Methanococcus voltae PS: one gene and its partner. The main gene of each other region encodes a partner of the protein of the gene in region 2 in a complex. Links are inferred from orthologs where the notes say so. Each region holds a gene or a part of one and is shown on either strand. Other genes may lie near its edges.

Evidence for each region.
Region 1: the proteins of pyrB (region 2) and pyrI are in contact, whole or in part, in a crystal structure (PDB 2BE9), measured with the Sulfolobus acidocaldarius proteins. The link is inferred for Methanococcus voltae PS from one-to-one orthologs. Residues at the interface, in WP_011278411.1 of Sulfolobus acidocaldarius: Asn83, Leu84, Ala85, Asp86, Arg89, Lys103, Tyr104, Asp105, Gly106, Ala107, Arg109, Phe110, Glu113, His127, Arg169, Glu192; in WP_011278410.1 of Sulfolobus acidocaldarius: Asn115, Tyr117, Cys118, Ile119, Asn122, Asp123, Val124, Glu125, Ala126, Arg141, Glu143, Tyr144, Cys145, Glu146, Ile148.

Annotation. Positions count from the first base shown.
Region 1 is NZ_JANUCQ010000005.1:38,660-55,160, forward strand. The notes cover bases 8,782-11,703. They hold pyrI (aspartate carbamoyltransferase regulatory subunit), read right to left. Parts: upstream 10,511-11,703; coding sequence 10,052-10,510; downstream 8,782-10,051. Other genes in these bases: iorA (indolepyruvate ferredoxin oxidoreductase subunit alpha), read right to left, coding at 8,782-9,217; M2325_RS07790 (hypothetical protein), read left to right, coding at 9,573-10,010; M2325_RS07800 (pyridoxamine 5'-phosphate oxidase family protein), read left to right, coding at 10,694-11,176; M2325_RS07805 (DUF5655 domain-containing protein), read left to right, coding at 11,391-11,703. In the rest of the region: M2325_RS07745 (AMP-binding protein), read right to left, coding at 1-828; M2325_RS07750 (acyl-CoA thioesterase), read right to left, coding at 1,072-1,482; M2325_RS07755 (helix-turn-helix domain-containing protein), read right to left, coding at 1,647-2,231; M2325_RS07760 (ZIP family metal transporter), read right to left, coding at 2,835-3,935; M2325_RS07765 (4Fe-4S dicluster domain-containing protein), read right to left, coding at 4,435-4,641; M2325_RS07770 (DUF531 domain-containing protein), read left to right, coding at 4,967-5,590; M2325_RS07775 (helix-turn-helix domain-containing protein), read right to left, coding at 5,767-6,105; M2325_RS07780 (indolepyruvate oxidoreductase subunit beta), read right to left, coding at 6,759-7,325; more of iorA, read right to left, coding at 7,430-8,781; more of M2325_RS07805, read left to right, coding at 11,704-12,326; M2325_RS07810 (hypothetical protein), read right to left, coding at 12,364-12,669; M2325_RS07815 (hypothetical protein), read left to right, coding at 12,876-13,904; M2325_RS07820 (hypothetical protein), read right to left, coding at 14,024-14,548; M2325_RS07825 (beta-CASP ribonuclease aCPSF1), read right to left, coding at 15,130-16,501. UniProt on the Methanocaldococcus jannaschii protein: Involved in allosteric regulation of aspartate carbamoyltransferase.
Region 2 is NZ_JANUCQ010000001.1:59,856-76,233, forward strand. The notes cover bases 9,164-11,962. They hold pyrB (aspartate carbamoyltransferase), read right to left. Parts: upstream 11,118-11,962; coding sequence 10,209-11,117; downstream 9,164-10,208. Other genes in these bases: M2325_RS00345 (bis-aminopropyl spermidine synthase family protein), read left to right, coding at 9,164-9,356; M2325_RS00350 (30S ribosomal protein S8e), read right to left, coding at 9,557-9,943; M2325_RS00360 (hypothetical protein), read left to right, coding at 11,263-11,475; cobM (precorrin-4 C(11)-methyltransferase), read right to left, coding at 11,535-11,962. Also shown: M2325_RS00290 (hypothetical protein), read right to left, coding at 1-1,409; M2325_RS00295 (hypothetical protein), read left to right, coding at 1,701-3,524; M2325_RS00300 (NAD(P)-binding protein), read right to left, coding at 3,643-4,866; tungstate ABC transporter substrate-binding protein WtpA, read right to left, coding at 5,134-6,180; pyridoxal 5'-phosphate synthase glutaminase subunit PdxT, read right to left, coding at 6,416-6,994; more of M2325_RS00345, read left to right, coding at 8,148-9,163; more of cobM, read right to left, coding at 11,963-12,302; M2325_RS00370 (aconitase X catalytic domain-containing protein), read right to left, coding at 12,556-13,830; M2325_RS00375 (coenzyme F420-0:L-glutamate ligase), read left to right, coding at 14,115-15,041; M2325_RS00380 (HEAT repeat domain-containing protein), read right to left, coding at 15,217-16,378. UniProt on the Methanocaldococcus jannaschii protein: Catalyzes the condensation of carbamoyl phosphate and aspartate to form carbamoyl aspartate and inorganic phosphate, the committed step in the de novo pyrimidine nucleotide biosynthesis pathway.

The DNA of each region.
Region 1 (16,501 bases), on a different replicon or contig from region 2:
TAATGGGTCGAATAATTCGAGCATTACAAGGGTACTACCGTGTGTTAAAACCGCCATAACGCCTAAAACTATACCAAAGCAGTGGAATAAAGGAACTGGTAAGCATAGCCTATCTTTTTCGCTATAGTGCATACTTTCCCCGATATAGAATCCATTATTTAAGATATTTCTATGCGTAAGCATTACACCTTTTGGAAAGCCTGTAGTTCCGGACGTATATTGGATATTTACCACATCGGTATTTTTAACTTGCTTTTTAGCTTCTTCAAGCTTATCATTTGGCAAGTGTTTACCCAATAACATGATTTCGTGCGTATTGTACATACCTCTATGTTTTTCAGGCCCTATATACATTATAGTTTTTAAATGAGGGTATGTTTCACTGTTTAACTCCCCTCGCTTCTGTGTTTTCAATTCAGGTATTAAATCGTAAACTGTTTCAATATAGTTTACATCCCTAAATTGGTCTACAATTGCCAAAGCTTTCATATCGGATTGCTTAAGCACGTAATCAAGTTCATGACTTTTATAAGCCGTATTAACGGTTACCGCTACAGCACCAATTTTTGCGGTTGCGAATACGAAAGTTAACCAGTCTGGGACGTTTCTTGCCCAAAGACCAACGTTATCGCCTTTAGATATACCAATCTCTAAAAGACCTTTCGCCATCATGTCAACACGTTCGTTAAATTCTCCGTAAGTAAATCTTAAATCTCTGTCTGGATAAACCATAAATTCTTGGTCAGGGTTTTTTGATACCATTTTTTCGAAGAATTCGCCGATTGTTTCTTCAGTAAATAGATTTCCGTAATCTAATGGTGTTTCCATATTTTCATAATAAACATTTCCTGTTTTTTCGACCATAACATCACATTTTAATTGTTTAATTGTTTGTTTAATTTTTATTATTAATTTTTACTTTAATTTACATCATAATTAGCTTAATTAATTCGGATTGAAATTGTAAAATTAAGATTGTAAAATTAATAATGTAAAAATGTAAAATGTAAAAAAGCAAATTAGTTGTTATTTAGCTATTATATTATTATTCATAAAATATTAATATAATATTTAATTTTTATCGAGTTCTATGTAATGTTCCATCAGTTGATTTCTTATGTCTTCTGGTATAGGAACTGATTTTTGTTCGATAAAATCAAAATGAACAACTACTGCTTTACCTTTTACACACAATACACCGTCTTGCCAAGCTTCGTGATACAAAGTAAATGACTTATTACCTATTTTACTAACGTAACTTCTTATTTGAACGTTTTTGCCCAATTCCATTTGGCTAACAAAGTCAAAGTCTGTGTGAGCCATTATAAGTTTCCAATCTTCATGTTTTGTTGATAAATTTGGGGTGAACATCTTGAAAAATGGATTTCGTGCCTGTTCAAACCATATTGCTACAACTGTATTGTTTATGTGGCGCAACCCATCAATATCGCCAAATCTTGGTTCTACGGTTATTTCGTACATATTATACACCAATTCAAGAATTTTACTAAGTTTAATAATTTTTTATTTTTAAATTCATTTTTAAATTCTGATTTTAGCTTTAATTTTTAATTTTCAGCTTTAATATTAATTCCTTTAATATTTTTATATTACTAATTTTCCTCAATACTACAAGAATGTAGTATTTACAATGGTGTATATACGACCGCTAAAATCTTTGAATTTTGGTCTTTGGCGTGTAAATTGTGAGGTACGATTGAATCGTAGTATATGCTATCTCCTTTTGCTAAAACATATACATCTTGTCCGTAATTAATTTCAATCTCTCCGCTCATAACATATATAAACTCTTCACCTTCATGGGAAGATAATTCTATTTCTTCATTTGCTTGTGGATACACATCGATAATAAATGGTTCCATGTGTCTATCTATTTTACCCGCAGCTAACGAATAAAAGTTTAATTTACTTTCTTCGTCGTTGGAGTACGTTTTTGTTCCTGAAAATCTAACAACATTTTCTGATGCACCAAATCTTGATACAACTGGTCCTAATTCAGGCAAGTCATCCAAAAAAGTACCCAACCTAACGCCTAAAGCTCTTGCAATCGCGATTAAAGGTTTTAATGAAGGTATCAAATCGCCGTTTTCAATCTTTTTGAGCAATTCAACATCGTTACCGCTAATTTTTGCAAGTTCTTCAATAGACATATTATTTAATTCTCTAACTTTTTTGATTTTAATTCCTACTTGGTTGTTCTTTTCTGACATACTTACCCTCTTTTTACTTGGAGTACAACTTAAATTTTGTTTTGTTTGTATATATTTATTTTAGGTTATTTTAGGTTATTTTATTCTATTTTCAATTTATTTACTTTAATTATTATTTTAATTTAGTTGTACTCTTCTTTTAGTCGGATATCTCCGATTTTTTACAATTTTGCCTCGCATGAGGTTTTGTACAATTTGTACAATTTGTTTGTTTTTTCATTTTGGACCTTTTCCTTATCTTATTTTTTATTCTTTTATTTTATTCTTTTATTTTATTCTTTTATTTTATTCTTTTATTTTATTTAATTTAGTTACTTAAGTTAATTAAGTTAATTAAGTTATTTACCTAAACTATTTATTCTTTACTTAATTTTACTTAATTCCAGGTATTTATTTTATTGTTAGATTTAATGATTGGTTTATTTGCATTAATTAATTGATACATATACATAAACCAAAACATTAAATTTAAAATATATCTTATTATTTAAAAAGTTAACGGTCAAAGGTAGTTTTGATACGATAAAAAACTGAAAATTAAAAACTAAAAACTAAAATAAAATAATATATAAATAAAAATAAAATAAAAAAGTACTAAATGTATTAAAGTAGTACGGCAATTCCAACTGCAAAAATACCTAATAATATGTAGTAAAATCCTTTTATATTTGCGTGTTTTGGATTAATTAGTAAAAGCATAGACGTAGCTATAAACACACCTGCTGAAAAAGATATCAAAGGCTTAACAGGTAATTCGGGTAATATCCAAAGCCCTGCAAAAGTTCCCAATACTGTTGAAAGAGAAACTAGGCTTCCAATCAATAATGTATACGGTCCGTAGTACTTCTTTAATGGTGAGAATAACGCAAAACCTGCAGGTAATTTGTGCAAAAGTATTGCAAGATATAAAGACATTCCCAAACTACCAATAAATGTTAAAGCAATTACTAAACCATCAATAAATGCGTGAATGAAGAATGAAATAGGGTAAATGTATTTAATTCTAACATCTACATTCTCGTATATTTTTTCAAGACTGGAAATATTTTTTTGAATTATTTCTTCAGGTAATTTAACGGTTGTTTTTAAAGCCAAATCTTCCTTATTTATTTTTGAATTTATTTCTTCACAATCTAAGCAAGTATTTGAACCAATGTTATCGATTGTATAGTTTTTACTGTCATTTTTACTGCTTTTCAGTTCTTTTTCGTCGTATGATTTATTTACACTATTATTGTAATTTTTATTACCTTTACGACCGATACTTTCATTATGGTTTATATCATAATCTATTATTTCAATAATTTTGTCTGAAACCTTATTTTTAAATTTCCCTAGTCCATTAACATTAGTATCTTTGGTATTTTTTAATTCTTTTCCAGGATTTTCAGCATTTTCAGCATTTTTATTGTTTAATCTATTTATAACGTGCAATTGATGATGTACCCCTAATTTTCTAAAATATTTTTCAAATAGTATTACAAGAGTTATACCCAGTAACACGTACAATGTAGAATATTTAGAATAACCTTCTGGTATCATAATAAATATGCTTGCCCCTAATAAAAATCCCCCTGCAAATAGCTCATAATTTTCAGATTCCTTTAAAAAGTTGGTATAATATGCCAAAAATCCTCCAAAAAGCATTATGAAAAATGCCATTATTGCAACATGTATTCCTTCATTGCTTATCAAATCTATCATTGTAAACACCCATAATATAATCTATATATTTCAAGTTTTTTAATGTTATTTAATCTTTTCTAATATGGTTATTAGATTATCTAATAGTAGGGTTATAAAATTATAAAAATTTTAAAATTTAAAAATTTTAAAAAATTACCCAATATCTGTAAAATGTGGTAAAAATCTAATAAAATATACAATAACGTTAAATGTTCTAATATTAATATTTAAGTATACTTAATATTATTAATTATACTTAAATAATTTTAATAAAAATAAAATATCCTGGTTTAAAGGATTAATACGTTTAAGGTGTACAAGTTTTCATATTGAATATAGTTTAAAATAAAATTAAAATCTGAATATTTAAGGATATATAATTAGTATATTAATTAAAAATATTAATTAATATGTATTTTATTTATTTTATTTATTTTATTTTCTTTTTTATCTTTTACAGTCTAGTATAATAGAAGTTATCTATCGTATAATTTATATCTATTTTAATTATATATACTTAGTCATCTTTTTTCATGTTAATAGTAATTGCATTTACGGGACATTTTCCTACGCATATTTTACAGTTATGGCAGTCTGAAATATCAAAAGCATAGAACTTGCCGTCTTTGTCTTTTTTCCATATTCGTGGCCCTTTAGGACAAGCATAATAGCACTTTTCGCAACCAGTACACTTTTCCTTATCAACAATTATTTCTACGGACATAATTATCACATTTATATCTTTTTAGGATTTTATTTTAGTTTTATACGTATGCCCACCATAGGTATCAACCATTTTAAATCTTAATAAGATATGCCCATAATATAACTTATCATTTTATTATATATTATTTATTGTATTTTATTAATTTATTAATTTATTAATTTATTACTTCAGTATATTCGTTGATATTATCTCAATAACAATAATTTAAATAATATAAAATAAAATTAAGAAAAGAAAAATAAAAAAGTAATAAGAAAAATAAAAATGTAATAATATAAAACACAAAAAAAGTAAGAAAAATAAATAATAAATTGGTGCAGTTATGGAAGAATATAATTACGAATATGATTATAAAAAGTATACTAAGAATAATAAAAATAAAAGTGGAAACAAGGAAAAAAACTACAAAAGATGTACGATGATATTGTACAATTCTTACGATAAATCAAAATGGCACGAAGCCCATAAAAGAGCAATAGCTAGGGCAGCACCAATTTGCACGGCTTTTGATTGGAATTTAGCGATATACGATTTTCCAGTGGATAAAATAGAAAATTTGGAAGGTTTAGAAAGCACCAATACTGAAAAAGATGTTATAAAATTGATTGAAACTACTATAGGCGGTTCTGGTAGTTATTTAAGAAATTTAATTGATAATAACCGATTCATTGTAACAAATAAGTATCAAGCACAATTTGGTACTCCAATAGCTACAACTTCAAAGCCAGACGCTAAAAAGTTAATAACTCCGAAACAAGTGCTTCAAGAATTGCAAAAAAAGCCTTGTGGAGTGTTTATCGGCTTAGGAAGGCATGGTTTACCTAAAGATGTAATGAAAATGGGTCATTATGAGTTAGATATTACTGAAAAAGGTTTATCTCTTGAAACTTGTACTGCGATAGCTTCAATACCTTCAGTACTAGGTACTATGGCAAAATACGAGTAAAAAATAATAAAATAAATAATAAAATAAATAATAAAATAAATAATAAAATAAATAATAAAATAAATAAAAAATTAAAAGGCGAAAAATTAAATATAACACAATAATTAAATATTTAATTAAATAATAATAGTTGGGATAGTTAAATATAATTAAATATAGTTAACTATTATAGTTAATTATTTAACGTTAATTGAAACAATCGGCTTTACGGCTTTAACTTTTTTATCAGATATTTTTTTATCTATCAATGCTAAATCGTTTAATTTACCTTCTATTTCAACAGATATTTCTTTTACAAGGTCAACCGGGTCAATTGATGAATAAACATACGGTTTTTTACCCAAGCCTTCCCTGTCCATTTTTTTCCTAAATACATGGTCTTCGTTGAACATCTCAAATATTGATTCCCTAACGGTTGAAGGATATATACCAGTTCCTTCTGCAATATCATCTACCGTACTTTCACCGTACATTCTTAAGTATACGTATATTTTAGCTTTGACCTCACTACCCATTAATTTGGATAGGTTCGCTATCAATTCTTTATTAACAGAACTCAAATCTTTGGTCAAATTTTCCCCTCCACTTAACGAAATAATGAATATTCATTATTTAATTGTAATAATCGCCCCTAATCGTTTAGCCACTCCCCATATAAAGTTGCTTTAATCAACGACATTGTTAATTATTAAATAATCTAAATGTTTAGTCACCATAGTTGATAAATTAACGTAATTAAGCTAATAGTTAATTTAAATAATTAATCAAAATTATTGTAATTTAATTTTAATGATTTATTAGATTACTTTAATATACCTATTATATTTGGCATATTTTAATGATTTACTTAAAATTTAAAATAACGCTTAGACCTATTAATCGTCTTTATTTTTCCATCTTCAAACGTAATAATCTCATTTATGTATCTTCTTTTATCCCACGATAAAAGGTTTATAGTTAATTGTTTATATAGTTATCCAATATATCCCTTATGTCACCAATTATATGGATATATTAGCTATTCTAAATTTAAAAAAGGGATTAATAAGGATATAAAATAAAATAAGCTAAATAAAAAACTAAATAAAAAACTAAATAAAAAACTAAATAAAAAACTAAATAAAAGTAGAATACTAAAAAGGAGAATAAGAAATAATTAAATAAATAATTAATTTAAATTATATCCCATTTCAAAAGCTTTTAAATTTACGTCTAAAAATCTTTCAGGAACGGTCTCCTTAATAGCTTTTACCCATTCATCTTTGGAAATAGGGCTATTTTTTGCAAGTAACCCGATTAAAACAGTATTTACTGTTTTTATATTACCTGATTCCTTTGCCAAATCCATAGCATTAACAAATTTTGTATTTATATTTTTTTCAGCCATTTTCTGCGTAATATCTTCGGGATAATCAACCGCTCCAATAATAACAGGCATTGGATTTATTTTTTGAGTATTAGATATCAATATGCCGTCTTCTTTTAAATAATCAACGTATCTAGCACCTTCAAGTAATTCGAAGGCTAAAACGATATCTGCGGAGCCTCTTTCTACTACAGGCGAATATATTTTATCGCCGAATTTAACATGTGCGACTACACTACCGCCTCTTTGTGACATTCCATGAACTTCAGATACTTTAACATCTTTTCCGATGTTTTGGGCTAACTTCCCAAGTACTTTAGAAGCTAATACGGCACCCTGACCCCCAACAGCAGCAATTAATATATTCATAATTCCACCTAAGTTTATTTTTTAAATTTTTTTATGTTATTCTTTATTTTTAAATTTTTTAAGTAGTTTAAGTAGTTTAATTTTTAATTTTTAAGTTTTAAGTTTTAATCCTTTTTTTCCATTAATTCAATTGCAGAACGTTTGCAAACATCTACGCATAAACCGCAACCTACACAAAGCGATTTATTAATTTCTGCTTTTTTAGTTTCATTATTAAATGAAATTGCAGGACAACCGATTCTTAAACAAAGTTTGCAACCGTTACATTTTTCAGAATTCACTTGTAAATCTTTATATTCAAATTTAATTCCTTTTATTAATATACAAGGTCTTTTTGTAATTATAAGCGATGGTTCTTCGGCATTTACTTCTGTTTTGATAACTTCTTCGAGTTTCTCTAAGTCGTAAGCATCAACTTCTACAACTCTTTTAATACCGATTGCCTTACCAAGTGCTACAAAATCAATTTGTGGGGCTATATCGCCTTTTAATGTCTTACCGGTTGATGGATTTTCTTGGTGACCCGTCATAGCAGTTATTGAATTGTCCAATACAATAACGGTGCTATTTCCTTTGTTATATACTATATCAATTAATCCGGTAACGCCAGAGTGCCAAAATGTAGAATCTCCGATAACTGCAACGGATTTTTTCGCGAATTCTTTGCCTTTTGCCATTTCAAAGCCGTGAGCCATCCCGATACTTGCACCCATACAAATTGTAGTGTCGATAGCACTTAAGGGAGGTACGCCGCCCAATGTATAACATCCGATATCGCCAGAAACGTTTAATTTAAGCTTTTTCAAAATATAGAATGGTCCCCTGTGGTGACAACCCGGGCATAATACCGGAGGTCTAACGGGTAAATCTTCTTGTACGTCGTAGGTAACCAAAGATTCAGAGTTTAACTCACCAGCTTCTTTTAAACAGTTTCTTATGATTTCAGGGCTTAATTCTCCAATTGTTGGGAAAATTTCTTTTCCAATAACGTTTAATCCCCAAGATTTTATTTCTTTTTCGAAAATAGGTTCTAACTCTTCAATAACATACACTTTATCGCAAGTATTAACGAATTCGGTTATTGCTTCCTTAGGTAATGGGTATACCATTCCTAATTTAAAAAATGAAGCGTTAGGACATACTTCCTTTGCATATTGGTATGATGCACCACTTGTTATGATACCTATGGCTTTATCATTGTATTCCACGTTTATAAGATTATTTTTAGGATTATTTGCGAATTCTTGAAGTTTATCAAGTCTTTCTTCGATAATAACTCTTCTTTTTCTTGCGTTTGCCGGTGCAGAAATGTATTTATCAGGGTTTTTATCATAAGGTCTTGAAATTATCTCTTCATCAGTTATCCGGTTTTCTAAGGACACAATACTTTGAGAATGGGATATTCTTGTAGTTAATCTTAAAATCACAGGAGTATCAAATTTTTCACTTATCTCAAAAGCCATTTTCGTATAATCCTTACATTCTTGGCTGTTTGAAGGTTCTAAAACAGGGCATTTTCCCGCCATTCCAAAGTATCTTGTGTCTTGCTCATTTTGAGAGCTGTGCATACTTGGGTCGTCAGCTACGGCAATTACAAGACCGCTGTTTACTCCAGTGTAGGTAACGGTCATAAATGGGTCGGCAGCTACGTTTAAACCAACGTGTTTCATTGAAACGATACTCCTTGAGCCGGCTATTGATGAACCTATGGCTACTTCTAATGCTACTTTCTCATTTGTTGACCATTCTGAATTTATTTCATCATATCGAGCAATATATTCGGTTATTTCAGTACTCGGGGTTCCAGGATAAGCTGTTGCAACAGTTGCGCCTGCTTCGTACGCACCACGAGCTACTGCAAAGTTTCCAAGCAATAATTCTTTTTTTGACATGGTATACCTCAATTTACATTATATGGCTTATATAAATTATAATAAACTTTATGAGTTATAATAAAATTCGATTTAATAACTTTACTAGTATATTATTCTAGCTTTAATTCTAGCTTTAATTGTAATCTAATTGTAATTATTAATAGTGATAGTATTTGCACATAATAATAATTTCAATTCATATATAAATATTAAGTAGAAGTATTTAAAAAAAACGCTGATTCGAAGTCTTCGTAAAATTGATAAAGTTACATACTTAGATTAATATATACAAATTAATAAATAATATATTAAGGGAAATTAAAATGCCACATAAAAGGATTAAAAATATATTAAATTATAAATGGGGGAAATTTTGCCAAATTTATTAAAATTATTAAATTTATCGAAGTTATCTCGTAATTTTAAATCCAGCAAGAGAGCAAAAAACAAAGGAATTACAAAATTATTTTTATTCATAGTTATTACTATGTTATTTTTAAACTCAAGCTGTGGATTAGTTACTAAATTTGTATTACCTATGTTAAATTCTGAAAATATAGAAAGTATGGACGAAAAAATATTAAATAATAAAAATATAACCTATTCAAACTATAAAGTAGAATTAATTAAAGATTTGGCTCATAAAATACCAGTAATGGATAGAGGTACTGAATACGTAATTACACTAATATCTGCAGTAACTTTTAGTATTTTAGCATACGTATTTTTTTCGTACCTGTCAGAAGAGCATAAAAAACAAAAAAAGCGGTTAGAGAAATCTAAAAAGAGAAAGGAACCGTCATACGTTTAATTTTTAATTATTTTTATAGTATACTATTTTTATTATTTTTATTATTTCTTTATTTTTATTTCGTTGATGAATTTTTCACAATAATTACACCTTATTTTTAAATTCTCTTTATCTTCTATTTTGAATTTTCCAGTAACTTTTTCCTTATTAGTTATGCAGTTTGGATTGGTGCAGATTAGTATACCTTCAATTTTATCAGGAACTTTAACTTTAAACTTTTTTACTACTTTACTATCCTTTATAATATTTATAGTAGCGTTTGGGGATATTAACGCTATTTTGCTAACTTCTGCTTCACAAAGTTCCTTTCCTTCAATTTTTAAAATGTCTTTAGCTCCATTTTTTGAATTAACGTTCATAGCCAAAGTTACGGTTGTATCTTTTGGCATATTTAATATTTGATATACGTTTAATGCCTTAGAGCTAGTTATGTGGTCGATAACTGTTCCATTATCAATTGGTTTTACTTTTAACTGTTTTTTATCAATTTCTGCAACCATAAATTCACCATTATCATTTATTTCTTTAGTTTTAATTATAATTTTATAATATGTATTTTTTATAATAGGTATTATTTGTATTACTTATCTTATGTTATTTAACAATTTATATATAGCCATATTTATAAAATTTTATTACAGGCAATTTAACCAAAAAATACTCAAAAATAGAGGGGGATTAAAATGGTCTTTAAAATACCTAAAATGAATAAAGAAGAATACGATACTCTTGTAAATAATAATCACGTTTCAAGAATCGCTTTTTCAGGTTCGGAATACCCATACATTGCACCGTTTTTATATGTATTTGATGGTCAATATATGTATTTCCTTTCAACCAAATATGGGCGAAAAATAGAGCTTTTAAAAAATAATCCGTATGTATCTGTTGAAATTGATAAATTTTCTGACGATATGTCTTGTTTTAAATTTATAACTCTTCAAGGAAAAATTGTTGAGGAAGAAAACGCTGAAAAAAAAGTTGAAATTAAAAAGAAATTTGTAGATATGATAATATCCAGAGGTTTATCTAATATAGTACTCGAAGCACTAGGTCAGAATTCAGAGGAGCCGGTAAAGTCTATAATTACAAATGATAATACCCACATTTGGAAATTAACGGATATTGAAGACATTGTAGCATTAAAAAATGAAAAATCATATTAAATTATTTTATTATTAAATTATTTTATTATTTTATTATTTTATTATTTTATTTTAGTATCCTTTTAGTTTACTATTATTTTAGTACCATATTGCGTATTTTTACATAAAATCACATATAAATTAATAAATACTTTGTTTTAGAAATATAATCTATAATTAAATTACAATCATAAGTTATAATAGATAATTTAATAAAAATATAGGACTGATTAGTATGGTATTATTCGAATTAAGCAATAATAACAAAATAGCCGAGATTAAAGAGAAAGAATTTAAATTAGAAAAGGATTTGCAGGACGTATGTGAAAAAAATTTAAAAGAACTTTTAAATTTGAAATTTGTTGCAAGTGAATTTTCCGTTGAAAAATATCGATTTGATACGGTTGCTTACGACGAAGAAAATAAATCTTTTGTAATCATAGAATACAAAAGAGGACAAAATTATAGTGTTATAGACCAAGGTTATGCTTATTTAGCAACAATGTTAAATAATAAAGCTGAATTTATTTTAGAATTCAATGAAAAGTTTGAAACAAGCTTAAAAAGAAAACATATTGATTGGTCTCAATCTAAAGTTATTTTTATTTCTCAATCGTTTAACAAATTTCAAAAGGATACCATTAATTTCAAGGATTTACCTATAGAAATATATGAAATTAAACGATTTGATAATAATACTTTATCATTCAGTGAGGTAAAGGGTAATCGAATTACAAATAGTATTTCAAATATAGCCGTGGAAAATGAAACAATCAAAAAGGTTAGCTCTGAAGTGAAAACATATACTATGGATTACCACTATAGTATGGGAAGTCCTGAAACCATTGAATTATATGAAAAATTTAAGGATAAAATAGAAGAAATGATACCAGATATCCAAATAGAGCCTAAAAAATGGTATATTGCATTTAAAAAGAATAATAAAAACATTGTTGATTTTACGATACAAAAATCTCAGTTGAAAATTTGGTTAAATTTGAAAATGGGGGAACTTAATGACATTAAATCGCTATATAGGAATGTTGCAGGCATTGGTAAATTTGGAAATGGAGATTATGAATATAATTTTACAAATGACGAAGAATTAGAATATATGTTAAGTTTAATAAAACAAGTTTATAAAATTCAAAATAAAATTAAAGATGATTAATGAAAATTAATAAAATTAATAAAATTAATAAAAATAACTATTCTTTAGGAATTAAATTTTCAAAAGGCTTAAAATACCCCAAAGGTATCAATTCAAATTCTATATAGCCTTCTTTTACCAAGGGTAGCTTATTAATTTCCAGTTCTGCTTCTTCTACAGAATCGGCTTCTAAAATTAACACTGCTCCTTTATTATCCATTCTAAAATAAAATTCGCGTACAAAATCAGATTTGTAGCCTTCCCAAAAATGAATAAATTCATCATTTAAGGTTTTTTGCATTTTTTCAGGATTCGTTTCAAAATCCATGGGTTTTATATCTTTTCCCACTGCCAATATTTTCATAATTGCTCCTCTCAAAAATATTGTTATTTTATATTATTTCTATTAATAATTATTATTTTTTAGATGCTATAAATAATATCATTATTTTCATTATGTACCTATGTTAAAATTCATTAATGTTAAATAATGATATTTTCATAACTTATATTGGGTAAAAAATCAATATTAAAATTTAAAAATAAATCTAAAGAGGGGAGAGGGGAATTATGGTAGAAAAGCCAAAAAATGCTACGAATGATACTGCAAACTCCAAAAAAAGAGTTATCGTAGTTGTAAATAAATATTGGGAATGTGACCCGGTATGTTGGGTTCTTACAAATAGTTATCTAACTGACGAGTGTAACTACACTGATAAAAAATATATCATTGACTTAGATGTTGAAAATTCGCTTACATTACTTACCTATCCGACTTATGGGTCTGCTAAACCGTTTGAAGGTTCTGGAACTATTCCGAGAATGGTTTTTGAGACTGAAAAAAGAAATATAGAAGTATGGTGTATCTCAGACTTGCTTAGTAATAGTGGTTCAGAATTACAGTCAAGTTCTGAAGAAAAAATGAAGTTGCTTCCTCAAATCTATGAATATGAATACTTAGGGGAGAAATTAGACATAGAAATGGTTATTGCAGTAGGTACGGCTTCCGCGGGACCTTGCGTAACATCTGATTCTCCATTTGGGACAGATAATATCAATGGTGCCGTTATAATCGGAAGTAACGTATTTATGCACGATGGTTGGGAACAGGGTTCTTTAAGTAAATTTGAGTGTGACTGTTGGGGTCAAATAATGCCTTCGTGCTCAAATGATTATATAAGAGAACTCGAAGAAGTTGATTTTAAAAACTATAAAGGACTTATGCTTAGCCCACCGAATAATCCATCAACCGTTGAAACTCCAGTATATGTAAGTGAAAATTACGTTGCTTTAGGCTCTGTAAATGTAACAAACTATAATTCATATAGTACTAAAGATAAAGAAACAGCCAAGACTTTTTTTGAGAATTACCCCGGTAGCCACGATGGAGTTTCCCTGGAAACCACACATTGTTTGATATACCTGGCTGCAAAAGATTATTTATGCAGTAATCCACCATTTATGTTCGTAAGTGGTATCGTAGACCGATTTTTATGCTTTGATAGTGATGTTGACCCTACACCTTACGCGCAAAATGTTTCAGGAGCACATAACGCAGGAGTCACTGTGGCTTACATAATATCCCAGTTAGAAAAATAATATTTAATTTAACTATTTTTAATTTATTATTTGTTCATTAAATAATCATATAAATTTAAAGTTTAAAAAATAAAAAATATATAAAAAATATATAAATAAAAATAATAAAAATTAATGAATTAATTATCTATTATTTTTTTATTTAAATCATCGAGTGCTTTTAATTCGCTATTCAAACTATTTTCCATAGTTTTTAATTCTCGAGTCTTTATATCCATTAATTCTTTTAATTCATACAATTCATTTTGATTGTCAAGTTCTTTCGAATTAGTTGAATTCATATTCTGAAGTTCATGATAATCACTGATTATTTGTTCCAGTGAATTCTCACATTCAGTAATTTTCGAATTGTAATATCTTACATTTTCCTTACAGTATTCTATTTCTAAAACTAATTCATTTAATAACTTTTTTTCACAAATCAGATAACTTTTTTTATCGCTTTTGTGCTTAGAATGATGATTATTTGTTGATTGAAGAGTAATCTCCCTTTGCCTTGAGTATTCTTTAGATTCATTAGTTGGTAATATAAAAAATAATTTGCCAACGCGGTCTATAAAACCCTCAAAAAACATAGCGTAGATTACGATTATTCCTATTACTGCCATAATAATTATGGATAGCAGGTTAATATCTAATCCCATATTGCCCCTATTCCTATTTTATATACATATATATTTTAAATATTACGTTCGTGATATTACTATTTACATTTATATGGCATAGTCAATAATTTAATATATTAACTAACATCACGCCATAGTTGGTAGTAATTAAATGAGAAATAGATACCAGTAAATATCTTAGTATCTAGCTAATATTTAGTTAAAAACTTAAAAATTTAAAAGTTTATTTAATATATTTTTTTATGTAGTATTGTATTTGCCCTTTGTAATACTTCATATTAATGCCGTTATGAATATATACCTTTTAATGTATATCATAACAACATTAATATATTATTTAGTTATCATATAAATACTATGTACAATTAATTCAGAACTTATTGAACAATTATGTTATAATATTCAAAAATGGATAAAAAAATATATAAATGATTAGTTTCCAAAATATTGGTTTCAAAATAAATTAAAAAGAATAGAAAGAAAAAATAAATTAATTTAAAATAAAATAAATTAAAATAAATTAATTTAAAATAAAATATAGGTACAAGACTAAAAATAAATAATTAAACTAAGTATTAATTTAATTATTATTAATTTAATTATCTTAACCTAACGGAATCTAAATTCATAGGTGATTTAGTCTCTTTTTTGAATAATTTATACGCAGTACTTGCTAAATCGATACATTTAGACGCTTCACCATGTATAGTCAATATTCTATCTGGAATTGGTTTTAATTTCCTAAGGTATTTTATAAGTTGTTTTCTGTCACAGTGTCCTGAAAATCCTTCAAGTGTGTGAACAGATAATTTAACCTTAATAGCTCTTGTTTTTCCGTTTTTACCCATTAAAGGTATCTCTTTCCAACCTTTTTGGATTTTTCTACCTAAAGTACCTTCACTCTGGTAACCTACGAATACGATAGCGTTTTTCTCGTCATCTGCAAGTGTTTTAAAGTATTCGACACTCGGCCCACCTGTAAGCATACCTGATGTAGCGAGAATAATACATGGTTCGTCTCTACCGATTACGTTTCTTCTGTCTTTGGTATCTTTAACTTTCTTAAATACCTCTGATAAGAATGGGTTGTCGCCTTCATGGAAAATTCTGTTTCTCATGTTCTTTGATAAGTATTCTGGGTAAGCAGTGTGTATTGCGGTAGCTTCCCAAATCATACCATCTAAGAATACCGGAGCGTTGAATAATCCTTGGTTGTAACCTTCTTCTAGTACGAGCATTAACTCCTGAGCTCTACCAATACCGAATACTGGGAGAATTACTTTACCGCCTCTAGCGATAGTTTCAGAAATTACGCGTAGTAATTCTTTTTCTGTTTCATCCCTTTCAGGCAATACGTCGTCGTATCCACCATATGTGGACTCCATGATAAGTGTTTCGAGTCTTGGGAATTGGCAAACTGCAGGCTCTAATAATCTTGAAGCTTCAAACTTAATATCGCCGGTGTACGCTACGTTGTACAATCCATCACCAATGTGACAGTGTGCAATTGCGGAACCTAATATGTGACCTGCATTGTGTAAAGTAAGTTTTACAGCAGGTGCAATATCTGTAGTAACTCCATAATCTAAAGGTATTGTATGTTTAATAGCATTTTTTACATCTCTTGATGTGTATGGAACTTGTTTACCTTCTTTTTCTGCAATATCTATGTAATCCTTTTGTAAAAGAGTCATTAAGTCTCTTGTAGGTTTAGTACAGTAAACAGGGCCATCGTAACCATATCTGAATAAACCTGGGATAAAACCACAATGGTCAAGGTGAGCGTGAGTAACTACTACAGCATCAATTTCGTCAATTGAAAATTCTGGCGCATCAAAGTGAGGGAACGCTTTTTCGTCGTCCATACCTACGTTAATACCACAATCAACCATGATACGGCTTTCCGGTGTTTGGTGGTATAAACAAGTTCTACCAACTTCACGGCTACCGCCTAAAAATGATGTTCTAATC
Region 2 (16,378 bases):
ATATTTTTAACAGTAAGCTTTAAAGGATATGTTTTACCAACTAATATATTACCAGAATGGTTGGATATTCTTTGAACATCTTTATCATACGGGAATTCCACGTCTGTAATAGTAATTGGAGGTACTTCGATGTATTCTTCGTCAGCATCTTCTTCTAAATTATTTATGTAGTACCCGGACAATGTTTTTAGCTCAGTACTAATGTCGATTTTATTTTTATCAGGTAAAAGATTTAAAAGTATATATTTTGTACTATACTCCGATTCTTCAAATTTGCATAATTCATTATATTGAATATTTTCATTTTCATCTTTAATTTTAATTCGTGCTTCTAAATCTTCGTCATAATAATTAGTATAGTTTAATTTTATAATTACGGGATATTTTTCATTTTTTAAATATGCCCTAGGTATTAATTCTGAATTTCCATATCTATCCTTATTTAAGTAATCTAAAATTTCTTCGTCCTGTATTTTATATTTATTATAATAATCCCTTAATAAATTATCATAGCTGTCGTTTATTTTAGTTAAAACTTCAAAATCATTTAATATAATAGGAAATGAGAATGATTTTTTAGTTTCTTTAAGGTCGTAAGTTATATAATTACCTACTTTTTTCTTAATAGTTTCCTGTTCGTTAGTGGTATAACTGTGTAAACCCATTGTTTGAGTATGAACCTGTATTTTAAATTGTTCATCTTCGGATTCTATTCTGGGAACTCTAAAACTCACTTCTTTTTCTGAATTTAATGACATATATATAGTTTTTTTATCATTAACTCCATTGTAGTATACATCTTCATTATCCTCTTCCTCGGATTCACTTGAATCCTCATCATAATCTGTGGATACAGCACTTATCCAAGTTACAACCTCATAATCAGATTGAGCATAAGGATTGCTTTTTAAAGTGATAGTAAACCAATTTCCTGTACAATATTCCAGTGTTTTTTTATTTTCTTCTGTGTAGCTACCACTACAGTTGATATATTTTACATCCATTGGACTTCTTACATCAACGGTTATGGACTTAGAGCCTATATTTTCGCCATCATCATTGATTAAATCAATATCTACTTTGTTATCCCCTATTTCCGTAAATTGGGGTTTAAGTTCTATAATTTTTTCAATATGTTTGTTTGGCGATAGCGGGATGTATGGCGATTCCCAGGTGATATCGTCCCATTCAGCTACTACTTTTACATTTTGTTGGTACTCATCGTAATTTACCAAACTTAAATAGATTATGGGGGAGCTTGTATCTATCATTGGACCCCCTTCCATAGGATTTTGACCCTGATTCCATATCTTGGTAATTTTTACGCCCTCTTCGTCCTTACAGAGTCCGGGGGTAATTGTGAGTAGTAGTAAAAAAAGAGTTAAAATTGTTTTAAATTTTATCTTCATAATATCCCATTTTTAACTTTTAAATGTTTTAAGTCTATAATCCGTTATTTAATATTTTTTTGTGTAAGTGTTTATGTATATAGTTTTAAAATTTAGAAATCCTATTTATTTATTGAAAAGCTATAAAAATTTAAAAAACAATATAGTATATTATATACAATTTAAACATTCTGTAAATTTTTTAAATTAGCCATGGGCGATAAATAGTTAATTAAATACATATTAGATTATTGTTATTAAATTTATTAATACTAAAACGTTAGTTAGTACAAACTAAGTTTAGGTGGGCAAATGACCGTAGGCATTAAAAATAATTCAAAAAAATGTTATAAAGTGCATAATAAAGCTTTAATGTTATCTTTTGTAATTATTACACTCCTTTTTGGATTAATGGGCTCTGTAAGTTCAGAAATGGCATATAAATGGGTTAGTGAAGAACCTATTAAGTTTATCGCACTTTCAAATGTTAAATCGACTTATGAGCTGGAAAAATATTTGAATTCTGATGATTTAGTGATATTTTATTTGGATAAAAATTTTAAAGTGAATAATGAAGGAGAAAGTTTTTTGAAAAAACTTGGTATTTACTCTAGAATTGATTATACTAAATATATAGGGAGGTCAAGGGAGGAAAATCCGTACTATATCTTTAAAATAGATAACGAAGAGTATTTTGCATTAGATACTTTTGATAGAGATAAATTATACTTTCAAGAATATGTAGAATTATCTCCAAAAAAGATATTTTTACCAAAGGAACCAGATTTTACCAGTAAAAGCTTCATGGATTTCTTAGGAAATTTTGTATCTAGTAATGGGGCTAAATTTGCTTATTTAAATAAAGTTCCAAATGGATACAATGAGAGTTTGATTTGGGGGGTGGCAGTACAAAACATCATGCCAGATAGCACTGGTGATGGCGTTATTCAGATTTCAGGATACAATATGATTGTAGATGTAATTGATTCGGATTTAATATTGAAAAAATTAAAATTAATAGACGATTATTCAAAAGAAATTAAATCAAATTACACTTATATATCCACAGGTGCTGAAAATCTAAATGTTTTGGACGTAAATACAAAAGAACCAATTTCCAAATATCGTGAATTTTACATCATAGAAGATTTTTTAAGACAAGAAACTAGAAATGATAATTTGTATTCTAGATATGGCGATGGAAACGGCTACAATACTAAATATCTTAAAAATAAGGATTTAATGGCTTTTAGCTTTTATCCGATGGTATATTTAGATAAAAGCCCAGATTCTATTAGAAATGACCCAATAGGTAGTTACTACCCTACAAGTTATGATTATCAATACTTATCAAATGGAGATTACTGGATGAACTCAAGAGCTTCGGAAACAGGTTATTTCCAGTATGATAATGACGAAATCCTTGAAGATGTTGGATATTCCAAAATAAAACGACAAACTTGGACGTTAGGTGATGAACAACTTTCTTTAAGGGAAGAAAACGAACTTAAAAATAAATATGACGCATTTAATTATTGGTACTGTAAAAATTACGGATATTTAACTACAAATGGCGTAAATGCAATTATATTGCCTTCTTCAGATGAAAATTTAACTGATATGATATTTGATAATACAGATAATGAAGATATAATATGGAAATCTACTCTGGCTAACTCCAATAATGGGATTTCATACATTGTAGTGCCAGGTGAAAATAATTATTATATTAAAAACAACGTATCGATATTACAAGTTCCAAATTTCTTAAATACTCAAAATTCGATTTCTTATATAAAAAGTTACTATAAACAACCAGAAAATGAAGAATTCGGCGTTTATGTAACGGATACAATTTACTTTAATAAAACTGTATTGAAAAATTTAGATTCAAATAGGGTATGGATTTGCTCTTTCGAGGAGTTTTCAAATTGGAATAAGGATTATACTAGAACTAATATGGGTTTAAATAATGGAAATATTGTATTAACTACAAATATGAACCAAAAACCTAAAATTACCTACTATGAAAATAATATTGAGTATACTGATTCTCCAAAATACGAAAATGGAAAGTATTATTTAAAATTTGGCAGTATTTCAAAATATGGGGACAATACAATAGTAGGACCTTAATATATATTGAGAATCGTATTTTTTATAATAGGATAATTTTTCTATTTTTTTATTTTATTTTATTTTATTTTTGGCCAATAATTCAAAATATATTAAAAAGTATATTAAAAAAAATATATTATAATTTATTAATGTGATTTAAAACTTCAATAACACTTAATGACACGCCTTCTACTTCAATACCACCTTTTCCTTTTACCCCGTCACCAACTAAGTATAATTTATCATTAACAACTGGTTTTAAATCTGTCCCATTGGAGGCATGGTTAACTGGGCACTCATCACGATATGTTTGTATTGCAAGTATCTTATAATCTTCTTTTTTATGTCCGGTAAATTCTTCAGAAAATAAGTTATCAATATCTTCCAAAACTAAATCTATTTCATCGTTTATGTTATTTTTTATCTGAGTAGCATGTGCCATTATTAAATTATGCCCTTCTTTAGCTAATGATTTATCTACATTCGACGGTTGATTAAATCCATTCAATCGTTCTGCTTCGGTAGTAAATACTACACCATTATGAGTTATTAACTTATTTCTAGAACCAATACTAACTTTGATACCTTTAGATGGTATTGGCATTTTATTTTTATTAATAAAGTTTAAATTACTAATTTTTTGGGTTATGATTGGTGAAGCATTGCTTATTATTATATCAAATTCATTTTCGTCATTTATTGTACATTTTTCTTGGTAATTTTCAGGAATGTATACTTTATCAACAATGTAATTTTTATGGATTATTCCTCCATTTTGTAAGATAACTTGCTCTAAAGCATCAATTATGCCTTTACAGCCACCTAATGGGATACCGGGACCTCCAAATTTATGGTAGTATTTGCTTATTGCCATAACTTCGTCCATTGGAGTTTCGTATGACGATAAGCTTAAAGCCCAGCCTGAAAATGAATTACCTACTTTTTCAGCTATTGATATCCCTTCTAAAAAGGTACCAAATGAAATGTCTTTATCGACAGTACCTAATTTTAAATCTGCTAACATTTTTAAAGCTTTTAATTTATCCTTAAAGCTTACAAGTTTTTTCAGCTCTTCAAAACCATAATTTGTATTATTAATCCTAAAAAGTCCATCGGGATTTGAATTGATTATTTTTGCACCGCAGTTTGACTCTTGAACCAACTGTCCGAAAAAACCATTTGCACCATGAGGTATCATGTGCAGGGCGCCTGTTGTTAATTGATAGCCTTTATAGTCTAAATTTGTAAATCTACCTCCAATATATGGAAGTTTCTCGTAAATTGTTACATCATGTTTTTTTGATAATATTGCTGCACTAAATAAACCCCCTAATCCAGCTCCAATAATCCCTATTTTCATAATAGCACCTTATAATCATCTAATACTTTTAAAATTTTCAAATATTTTGTAAAAATTATTATTATAATTATTGTATGGTGTATTCTTTATATATAGATTATACATTCTGAAGTAAATAATCTTAAAATAAGGATTTTTATAAAAATAAACTATTAATTCAACAATTGCTTAAAAAGATAATTCAACATGTTTTATTAGATTTTTAAATATTTAACATATCACTAAAATAAATAAAAAAAGAAAAATAAATATTATTTAATTATTTAATTATGCAGCCATTTCAACTAAACCGTCGTATTCCGCTGGAACATTTCCGTTTCCAATTGCTGGTTTAATAACAGGTTGTCCTGCATTTTCAAATATTTGTGGGTTTTCGAGAACGAATTTAACAAATGCTACACCTGCAGCTTTATTTTCTGCATTTGTAGGTACTGTAACACCGTATACGATTGGTGCAGCAGCAATTGTTTTGTTTTGACTTTCAATTAAGATACTTGCTCTAGCGTAGTTTTCAGCTTGGTCGTAAGCACCTAGGTTGATTTCGTCAGGTAATTCAACATATTCTAAATTGTGTTGGTTTGCAACACTCTTGTATATGAATAAGTAGTCGTAAGCACCTGATTCAAGAGGGCCTAATAAATCTACTTCTTTACTTCTCATGAAGATTTTGTCGGTATTAACTGTTATTTCAGCAGGGCTTTTAACTACAAAGCTACCGTCTTTTTCTTCAACGTTGAAGTTTGAATTTTTCTTAATTAAATTTTCGTATATTGTATTGTCATTGTATGTTTTTTCAGCTAATTTAATAACCATTTGGGTTCTGTAACCACATGGATCATCGTTAGCACTTGAGAAACCGTATTTAACTCCATCTTTTTGGAATATTTCATACCAGTTGTCAGAAGTTATTTCATTGGTAAATTTACTTTTGTTAGTGTATGCTATAACAATTTCATTTTTAGCTATCATTAAGTACCAGTCTGCGTAATCAGGATACATCATTTTAGGTATTAATGAATAGTCTGCTGAACCTAACACATCAGCTTTTTTATTTAATTCTACAATATTTCTAACACATGCAACACTGCCTGCTGATTCTCTTTGAACATCTGTATCGGGGTATTTTTCTTCAAAAGCTTTTTCATATTCTTCAAAAGGAACTGCTAAACTTCCTGCGTGGAATATTTTAACAACGCCTTCTATTTTTTCAGAATCTGTACTGTCAGCAGGTGTTTGCTGGTCCGTACAGCCACTAAAAGCTAATACAAGAAAAATCCCTAAGATTGAAGTTAATAAAAGGGACTTTTTATTCAAGTTATCACCATATATAATATAGTATTTAATAGAATTTTAGTTTGATATAATATGTAATAAATAATACATCTATATGGTTAATATATAAATATTACGATATTATTTTGGTGTAATATATGTTAATAAACATTTTAATATCTCGATAAAAATGTAATAAATACGATACTTATTTGAAAAAAAATGTTTAAAAAATAATAAAAATAAAAAATTAGAATAAATTAAAATTAAAAATATTTTATTTCAAAAACTTATCAAAGAAATATTTGTAAACAATAATTCCATTTTCTGATAATTCAGGGTGGAATGAAATTGCCATACAGTTATTTTGGATAATTCCTACAATTCTATTTTCATTTTTAGAAATTACGGATATCTCGTCACTCATTAATTCTTTTACAAGGGGGGCTCTTATAAATACGGCATGAACCACATTTCCATCTAGTTCTATCTCTTTTTCAAAACTTTCAACCTGACCGCCATAAGCATTTCTATCGATTGAAACATCCATTAATTTTAAAAGAGGTTGGTCAATGCCTGTTTCTTTGGATAAAAGAACCATCCCTGCACAAGTCCCTAATATTGGAATATTTTTTTTAAGATTAAGTTCTCTTATTTTATCGATGAATCCATATTTATCCATTATTTTACCCATTGTGGTACTTTCACCACCGGGGATTATTAAAGCATCAATACCCTCTAGCTCTGAAATAGTTCTCACTCTTATAGCTTCATAACCCAATTTTAAAATTGAATCAATATGTTCTTCTACATCGCCTTGTATTCCTAAAATTCCTATTTTTTTAGTTGTAGTCATAATTTAACCTTTATTTTGCTTAATTTAATTATAATCTTTACAATAATATGTTTATTTTATAAATATTCATAATTAATAATACTATAAAAAAATATGCAGGAATAGATTTTATAAAATTTTATAATATATTACTATATTAAAATACATAAATATATTTATCTAATAACAAAGAATAATATAAAACAGGTTAAATTTCAAAAAATGGGGCCGAGACCGAGAATTGAACCCGGGTCGAGGGATCCACAGTCCCTCAGGATAGCCACTACCCTACCTCGGCCACATAACATATCCAATAATGCAGGGGCAGGGATTTGAACCCTGGAACCACTACTGGACAGGATTCTAAGTCCTGCGTCTTTGGCCAGGCTTGACAACCCCTGCACACGATATAAAAATAAAGTGCTCCAGCCGGGATTTGAACCCGAGTCGCGGGCTCGAAAGGCCCGCATGATTGGCCGGACTACACCACTGGAGCAATTTTAATAAACAAGTGGGCCCGATGGGATTTGAACCCATGACCACTCGGTTATGAGCCGAGCACTCTAACCAGCCTGAGCTACGGGCCCATAATGTAATGTCCGTTACTAATGCACTTAAAATGAGTTAATAATTTTTAGAAAAATGGCGCCTCCTGCAGGGCTCGAACCTGCGACCTACGGATTAACAGTCCGTCGCTACTACCTACTGAGCTAAGGAGGCTCTTTACTATTCTTTGCTACACATCTTGTCAGCACAATAACAATACACGTTATAATATATAAAGGTTTCTATCACTCCATCAGCGAAACATTTATATACTATAAAACCTATCCTTATTACGTGACTTAATGAAATAGAATATTGCCAAGGTAGTTCAGCCTGGGAGAACGCTGGACTGAAGATCCAGTTGTCGGGTGTTCGAATCACCCCCTTGGCATGTTTTTTATTTTAGGCAAATTAATTCATAAATTTAAATATATTGTTTAACTTTTTTTCTATGGAATATAATTTTAAATACTTAATACTTTAAAATATAGTATCGATTATAATTTATTTTAAATCACATTAATCTAGTAAATCTCACAATTTATATTTAATGTAAATTATTTTGTTTATTTATAAATTTTTTAAATATATAAATTTATATAAATTTATATCTTATAGGAGTGAAATTTTGAATGTAATAGGAAAAATGGGTAAAAGAAATACTCAAAAGGCTAAAAAAAATACGAAAGAAAATGATGATGATTCAGCATCTAATAAAGAATTTAAAATACTAATAAGAAGAATAGTTCAAAAAACGAAAATAGCTGAAGGAGAATTGGCAATTTATGATATATTAAGATGTATATACCGTAATCAACCAATATCTACAAAGAAAATAGGGCAATATACTAAATTACCACTTCCAATAGTTTCAAAAGTTAGAACGATGTTGGAAGGGGATAAAATATTAAAAAGAGACGATAAGGGAGCCCATTACACAAAAGAAGGTTTTATTTTTGTTGAAAAAAACTTAGGTTTATCTTTAAAGCACGACTTAAAATGTCCGATGTGTAAGGGTAAAACTGTAGTCTTTGACGACAAGTTTGAAAAGATATACAAAAGACATAAAGAAATAGCTAAAGAAAGACCTTCTGTAAATACATTAATTGACCAATCATTTGCTACACCCGAAACTGCTACGTATAGAGCTACCATAATGGCAGATAGGGGTGATTTAGAAGGTAAGAGAGTTTTATTTGTTGGTGACGATGATTTAACATCTATTCCTGTGGCTATGAGTGGTTTATGTAAGGAAATTGTGGTTGCAGATATTGACGAAAGATTATTAGATATGATAAAATACTTCTCAAAGCAGAATAAACTTAATATAAAGACTATAAAACACGACTTCAGAAATGGTTTACCTAAACACTTAGTTGATAAGTTCGACGTAGTATTTACCGACCCTCCATATACCTTGGAAGGTGTAAAATTGTTTATGAATCGAGGTATTGAAGCTTTAGGTTCAGATGGCGTTTTATATTTGGCGGTTTCTCATAAGCCTATTGATGAACATATACAACTACAAAAAAACATACTAGCTATGAACTTTTTAATAGCTGAAATGTTACCTGGTTTTAATTTTTATGAAGGTACTGAAATCATAGGAAATACAACATTCTTAGCAAGACTAGTTGGTAAAAACCTTGTAAAATTGGAAGAAAAAAGTGATAAGATATATACTGGACAGGTAAAACCTGTTTTAAGGTATTATAAATGTCAAAAATGTGGAAAAATTTATGAAATCGGAGGTAAAATTAAAAGAATAGAAGATTTAACCTGTGATTGCAAGGGTAATAAATTCTACATGATTAAAAGAAGTAAATTAAAAGATTAATTATATTTCTTATTTATTTTTATTGGCTTATTATTTTATTTTTTACAATTTTTTAATTTTTAATTTTTAATTTTTAGTTTTCTATAAAAATATAGTAGATAGTATCCTAAATAAATAATCGAATAAAGGAAATATATGTTATTATAAATAAAATAAGTTTAAAACGAGAAAAAAAGAAAATTTTTTTTTGAATAATTAAATTATTCTTTGATTAAAATAGCATTTACAATACCATCTTGACCAGGTCTTGAGGTAACTTTAGCTTTACCCATTTCGGTTTCAACGATAGCTCCTTTTGTAACCACGTTTCTTCTGATGTAGTGTTTGTTTGCTACGTTATCAATTACGTTTGTAATTGTAACTTTTTTACATACTTTTGATTCTTGGTCGAAAACGTTAGCGTAGTTTGTTCTTTCTAATTTAACTTTTTTGCTTCCGCCTCTTCCTCTTAATATTTTAATTTTAACTGAATCGGTTAAGTGGGTTTCTACAGGTGAGTTACCCATTTCTCTTTTATGTTTTTTAACAATTCTTCTTAATTTTGCACCAGTAGATTTTCTACCGCTTCTTCCTTGCCATACTGCCATAATTACACCTTATTATTTATTATTTTTAAATTTATTTTTAGTTTATTTTTAATTTTTTAATTTTTTAAGTTTTAATTATTTTAATTATTTTAATCGTTTTTTGTTATTTATTACGTTAATCATCCCTTCGTAATAAATTAACTGCTAACATTTTTAAATAATTACAATACTTCCGATAATAATGAGAGAGCATGCGAGTATCTATACATTGTTAATACATTATGATATAAAAAATTATCTATGATAATATAATTTATTGAATGATTTATTGATTATTGGATTTATATAATAATTTTAATATTGCCATTCTAACAGGTATTCCATAAAAAGACTGTTTAAAATATACGGATTGTTCTAATGAATCTAATTCCTGTTCTATTTCATCAACACGGGGCAAAGGGTGCATTACAATAACTTTTTTATTTTCAACTTGGGATTTGTTTAATTTATATATTCCTTTAACTTTGTGATATTCATTAGGGTCTGGAAATCTCTCTTTTTGGATTCTAGTCATATAAATACAATCAATATTTTCTAAGTCCATTTCTTCCATTTCTTCAAGTGATACTTTTGATTTAATGTCTTCTATTATTTCTTGAGGCATTTTTAATTCTTTTGGCGATATTAATCTAATATTTACGTTTTCAAACAATGATAAAGCTTGACATAATGAATGCACGGTTCTACCGTATTTTAAATCACCGATAAAAGCAATATTTAAATTATCTATTTTTCCAATTTCACGTTTTATCGTGTATAAATCTAAAAGAGTCTGTGTAGGGTGTTGATTAGAGCCATCTCCTGCGTTTATAACTGGAATTTTTGAGCACTCACTCGCAAGTCTTGAAGCTCCTTCATAAGGGTGTCTTATAACTATTAAATCGGCATATCCTCCGATTACAGATATAGTATCTCTTAAAGTCTCCCCCTTGGTAACTGAGGTACTTTTAGCATCTGTAAAACCTATTACATTTCCTCCGAGCCTTTTCATAGCAGTTTCAAAAGATAATCTTGTTCTCGTGGATGGTTCGTAAAATAAAGTTGCTAAAAGTTTTCCCTTCATAAATTCACAAGGTTTTTTCTCTTCAAGTAAATTTTCCATTTCTTCGGCAATTTTTAAAATATTACTTATTTCATTTTTATTTATATCTCTTGTAGAAATTAAATGGTCCATAAAATCACCATATTACCAAATTATCATCAGCATTTTTTATTTTTAAAATATATAATATAATTTTTATATATAGCTATGGATATATTTATGAATATATAAGATGATTTAATACTCAATATTTAATATGCAATATGTTGGTGATATTATGATAACCGAAGAGCAAAAAGAAGATATAAAACTTTATGTAATGCCATATATTCAAAATATGAGCTATATTTCTGAATTAATAAATAATTCAAATGATATGGATGATTTAATTGATAAAGTATTAAAATTAATGAATGAAGATATTGAATTATCCACAAAAACAGATTTGAAAATATTATATGAAAAATTAACTGAACAATTAAAAGAATAAAATTTAAAAAAATAGAAAAATAACAAAATAAATTAAGTATAAGTGGCTAATCTGACGAATTAATCAAATTTAGCTTTCCTGTATTCATGTTCAAATTTTTTATCATATAATTTTGAATATGTATAATTTTTAGGGTCGAGAACATCCCCTACAATTATCAATGCTGTTTTTGTAATTCCTTCATCTTTAACTTTTTGAGCTATATTTTCAAGATTTCCAATAATTTTTTTCTCATCTTCCCATGAAGCGTGATATACAACGCCTACCGCAGTATCTGCGGGATAACCGCCCTCTATTAATTCTTTGCATACTTTTTCAATCATACCTGTACCCAGGTATATTGCCATAGTTGCTTGATGTTTAGCCAATGATTTTAAGCTTTCTTCACTTGGTTTTGGAGTTCTACCAACTGGACGTGTTATAATGACGGTTTGTGAAACGTCTGGCAATGTTAATTCAGATTTTAAAGTAGCTGCTGCAGCAAATAATGAGGTTACACCAGGTATTATTTCTACATCGATATTTCGTTTTTCTAACTCATCAATTTGCTCTTTTATAGCACCATATAATGAAGGGTCCCCAGTATGTACTCTAACTACTTTTTTATTTTCTTTAATTCCATTTACAATTACATCTATAACTTCTTCTAAATTCATTGAAGCACTATTGTAGATTTGTGCTCCACTTGTATTATATGTTAAAACTTCTGGATTAACTAATGAGCCTGCATATATTATAATATCTGCGTTTTCAATTGCTTTAGCTCCTTTAACCGTTATTAATTCCTTATCTCCAGAACCTGCACCAACTATTGTTAATTTATTCATAAAAACACCTTTTAAACTATATATTATACTTGTATTTTATATCTTCATAGTATATTTTCATCTGTATTAGATTTTAATTTAAAATTATCTCTAATAAAAATAACCTAAGTTAATTAAACTAATCTTGTATTAAATTCAACATATTTATATTATTTATATGTATAAAAATATGGTATAAAAAGATTATAGATATAATTTTGATATTTTTAGCAATTTTTTAGCAAATAACTGGTTAATTGGTTATTGATTTAAATTATTGATTTAATCCTTTTCTAATCAATTCTTCGATAGAGCCGTATATTACTTCACTACTACAGAAGTTAGGTAAATATGTAGCTGCTTTTCCTGAATTTGTAGCTACGTACTTATAACCCATTTTTTCAATAGGTGCAACAACCATACACGTATCCACAACTAGTTTACCGCCTGCATCTTCTATAATTTTTGTATAACCCATTCTGTCAGCTATTGCTTTTGTATATATCGAAGTACAAACCCATAAGTCTGTTTTTAACTGTTTTTTCTCTTCAAGAAGAATGTCAACAATTGTTTTTATTTCACTCATGCCACTATGTGGGCAACCGATACATATTAAGTCTATTTTTTGGTCATTATTGAATTTTGAGAGCTCTTCTTCAATCATTTCATTTGTAATTGTAATTTCATCGTCAAATTTTAAATTACCCTTATCAAACTGATTATCATAAGTACAGATGGCTTCAGGGGTTATTCCATTAAAATGGTACAATGCAACACCACCACTCGCAGCTAATGCAGCCCCGAGTCCTTTTAAACACTCACTTTTGATATTTAATCCATCGTTTTTTTGCTTGTTGCTAAAATTAAAGTATGGTATGCCGTTTTTTACAATTCTTCCCACATATCTACCTATTAATCCATAAGAAGCCATGTTATTAATTTTATTGTCACATTTTAGACCAATTTTTTCAAAGTCCAAATCTAAATTAATTTTAAAATTAGGTGTTCTATTTTCGTCCAAATGATAGCCATAGTATGAAGTTTTACCCAATATTGCACTAGCTAATGCAGAGGGTCCCCCTTCTCGATTAGTATAAGCGCCAAGAACGGAATTTGAGTAGCATACTGCAGATGACTCCGCCCACGAGATATGGTCTCTAAATCTTGGTACATTTCCGGATAAGTATGGGGTACAGGTACAACCTAATTCAATCCCCATTTTTTCAAAATAATCTATGATTTCAATCTGTTTTTTTGCAAAATCTTCTGGAAATCCAATATTTTTGTAGTCTATTAAGTCCATACCTGCAGGATTTAAAGTTGTAGGTACTGAAACTTTTAAGCCACTAGCTGACATATCTCTTAAAAATTCTAATCCTTTTTCGCCGATAGTTTTATATGAAACTCCTGAAACCTGGGCTGATGTAACATCTATCAATTTTTCGGCTCCATAAATGTCCCCAAGAGATACAATTAAATTCATACACATTTCGAGAGTTTCTCCGTACTCTCCATTATATATTTTTTCTTCTTCAGTGGTTAAATACAAAATTACACCCTTAATCTTTTAGTAAATTTATAAACTTTTAATTTATTGATTCATTAAATTTTCATGTTATTAATTATACATTTGTATTATATTATAGTTATGTTATTAAGCACTTTTAAATATTATTTATACAAATATTTAGAGAAATTTGGAAAACTATTAAAGTATTATTGTAATGTATTATTGTAATGTATTATTACGTACTAAAATATAATATAAAATTAAAAAATAATCAAAAAATAATCCTAATTTAGAGAATTTTATTAGTTAATATCGATGATAATATGGTAAAAGTAAATTATAAAATAAATTCTGAAATTCCTGATAATTTAAAAAATAGAATAACTGCTAAACCAATACAAACTAATTATTTGTATAATGGCGATGATTTTATATTCGAAACACTTCACTCTCTACGAAGAGAGGTAAATGCAGGTACTTTATCACTAAAAGATGGGGATTTACTAGTTGTTAGTGAAAAATTTGTATCCACCAGTCAGGGTAATTTTGTAGATGAGAATAAATCTAAGCCAAAATTGGGTGCTTATTTTTGTTATTACTGGAGTAAATATATTTGGGGTTATATACTAGGTCCTTTATTAAAAACAAGACCTGACCGAGTATTAAACCTTAGAAAAATGCCTGAAAGAGAAACTTTAAAGCATAAGCAAGTTGTAATTGATAATGTAGGATTTATTTATGCCTTAAAACCTGCTTCTGAAGGAGGAATTGATTTAACAAATGTGCCCGGTACTTATGCTTCTTTATTACCTACTAACCCTAAAGAAACCATGGATAAGTTATACGATGCAATAAAAAAGGAATTTGATGTAGATTTAACAATTATGTTAATTGATACCGATGCAACATATAAGTTTTATAAGTGGTATGTAACTGCACTACCCTATGCTACTGAAGGTATAATCTCAGGAATTGGAGTTTTTGGCTATATTTTAGGTAAAATAGGGAATTTATTAAATTTAGGCGGATTATATGGCGCTACTCCATTGACAATAACGGGAAATAATTTTTATAAAAAATATTCTATGGAATTACTGTTATATATTGCAAATCTTGCAGATACTTCGCAAGTGCCTTATACTAAGTCAATACACGATTTAATGAAAAAATATAATACCTACGTAATAACTGAGAAAATTTTAAGTGATATGGAGCATAGTCCTATAGTACTTGTTAAAATAGACGAGTAATATAAATTAATTAAATTATTTAATTAATTAAACTAAAATGATATAAAACAAAAGTTTATGATATTTAATATATTTTTTAATCTATTTTTAATACATTTTTACAAGGTGCATTCAATTAATAGAGTATATTTATGTATTTAGAGATTATTTTCAATATTAAAAGTATAATATTCCATTACACTCTCTTATCTTTCAAAGTGGTTTCAATCAATGATTGTATCATTATTTCATGCGATAATTTATACAAATCAAATTCATTATCTTGATTATTGTCTACAAAATCCAATAATTCATTTGATAATATAGTTTGCATTGATTTATCTTTCGGGACAATATATACCTGCCTGCCATCTTCAAGCTCTACTTCCATACATTCGGATTTAAGTGCGAGCACAACACATTCTTCATCTGAAATTTCCAAAGTTTGACCAAGTTTTATGTTTCTATTGTTTGTATTTTCGTATTCATTCGACCTATATTCTGCTATTGATATCAATTCTTCAAAATTGCTCAACATTTCAGAATCATAGATGTCCTGAGACGTAATAACTTTTTCAATATTTTCATTGGCATTTACTAATTTATTTTTAGCATTCTTTAATTTTAGAGATAAGTTATCTCTTATTTTTATCGTGTGTTTTTTCAAATCTTCCAACAATTCGTAAGGATATTGTTCAAATACGCACTTTAAGAATGTTATTTCTAAATTAATATTCTTAATACAATTGAATATTAATTCTACAATTTTTTTATCTACATATCCTAATTTAATTAATGATATTGTAGATTCTTTTTTATATTCCGAATTTAAAAATTTAGATTTTAAAATAGGAATATATTTATCCTTACAATATTTATCGAATTTTCCAAAGTTTCCCATAATGGCAATTGATTTTTTAATAATGCTGTCATTATCGTCTTCAATGGTTTTTTCGACAATTTTCCTGTATTTTTTAGCCGTTTTAGATTCTAAATTGGATAATGTCTGTAATAATGTCATTACAGAATATTTTAATTCATAATCTGTTGTATCTATGTAAACTTCTAAATCTAATTCATTTACGTCACTTGGGCTTAGATGACATATATTATTTAAAGTATCAATAGCAGGGATTTTTACATCCCTTTCTTCATACTTTATAAATTCAATAATTTCGGGCATTATGTCCTGAAATTTTTCAGGCTCTAATTTAGACAATTCCGCTATTGTATTAAGTGCAGAAATTTTAATATCCTTATTATTAGAATCCATTTTTAAAATTATTTTTTCGGCATTTGTATATGAAATATTTTTGGGTTTAATATTGTATATTATTTCAAGGGCTTTTATTACTATT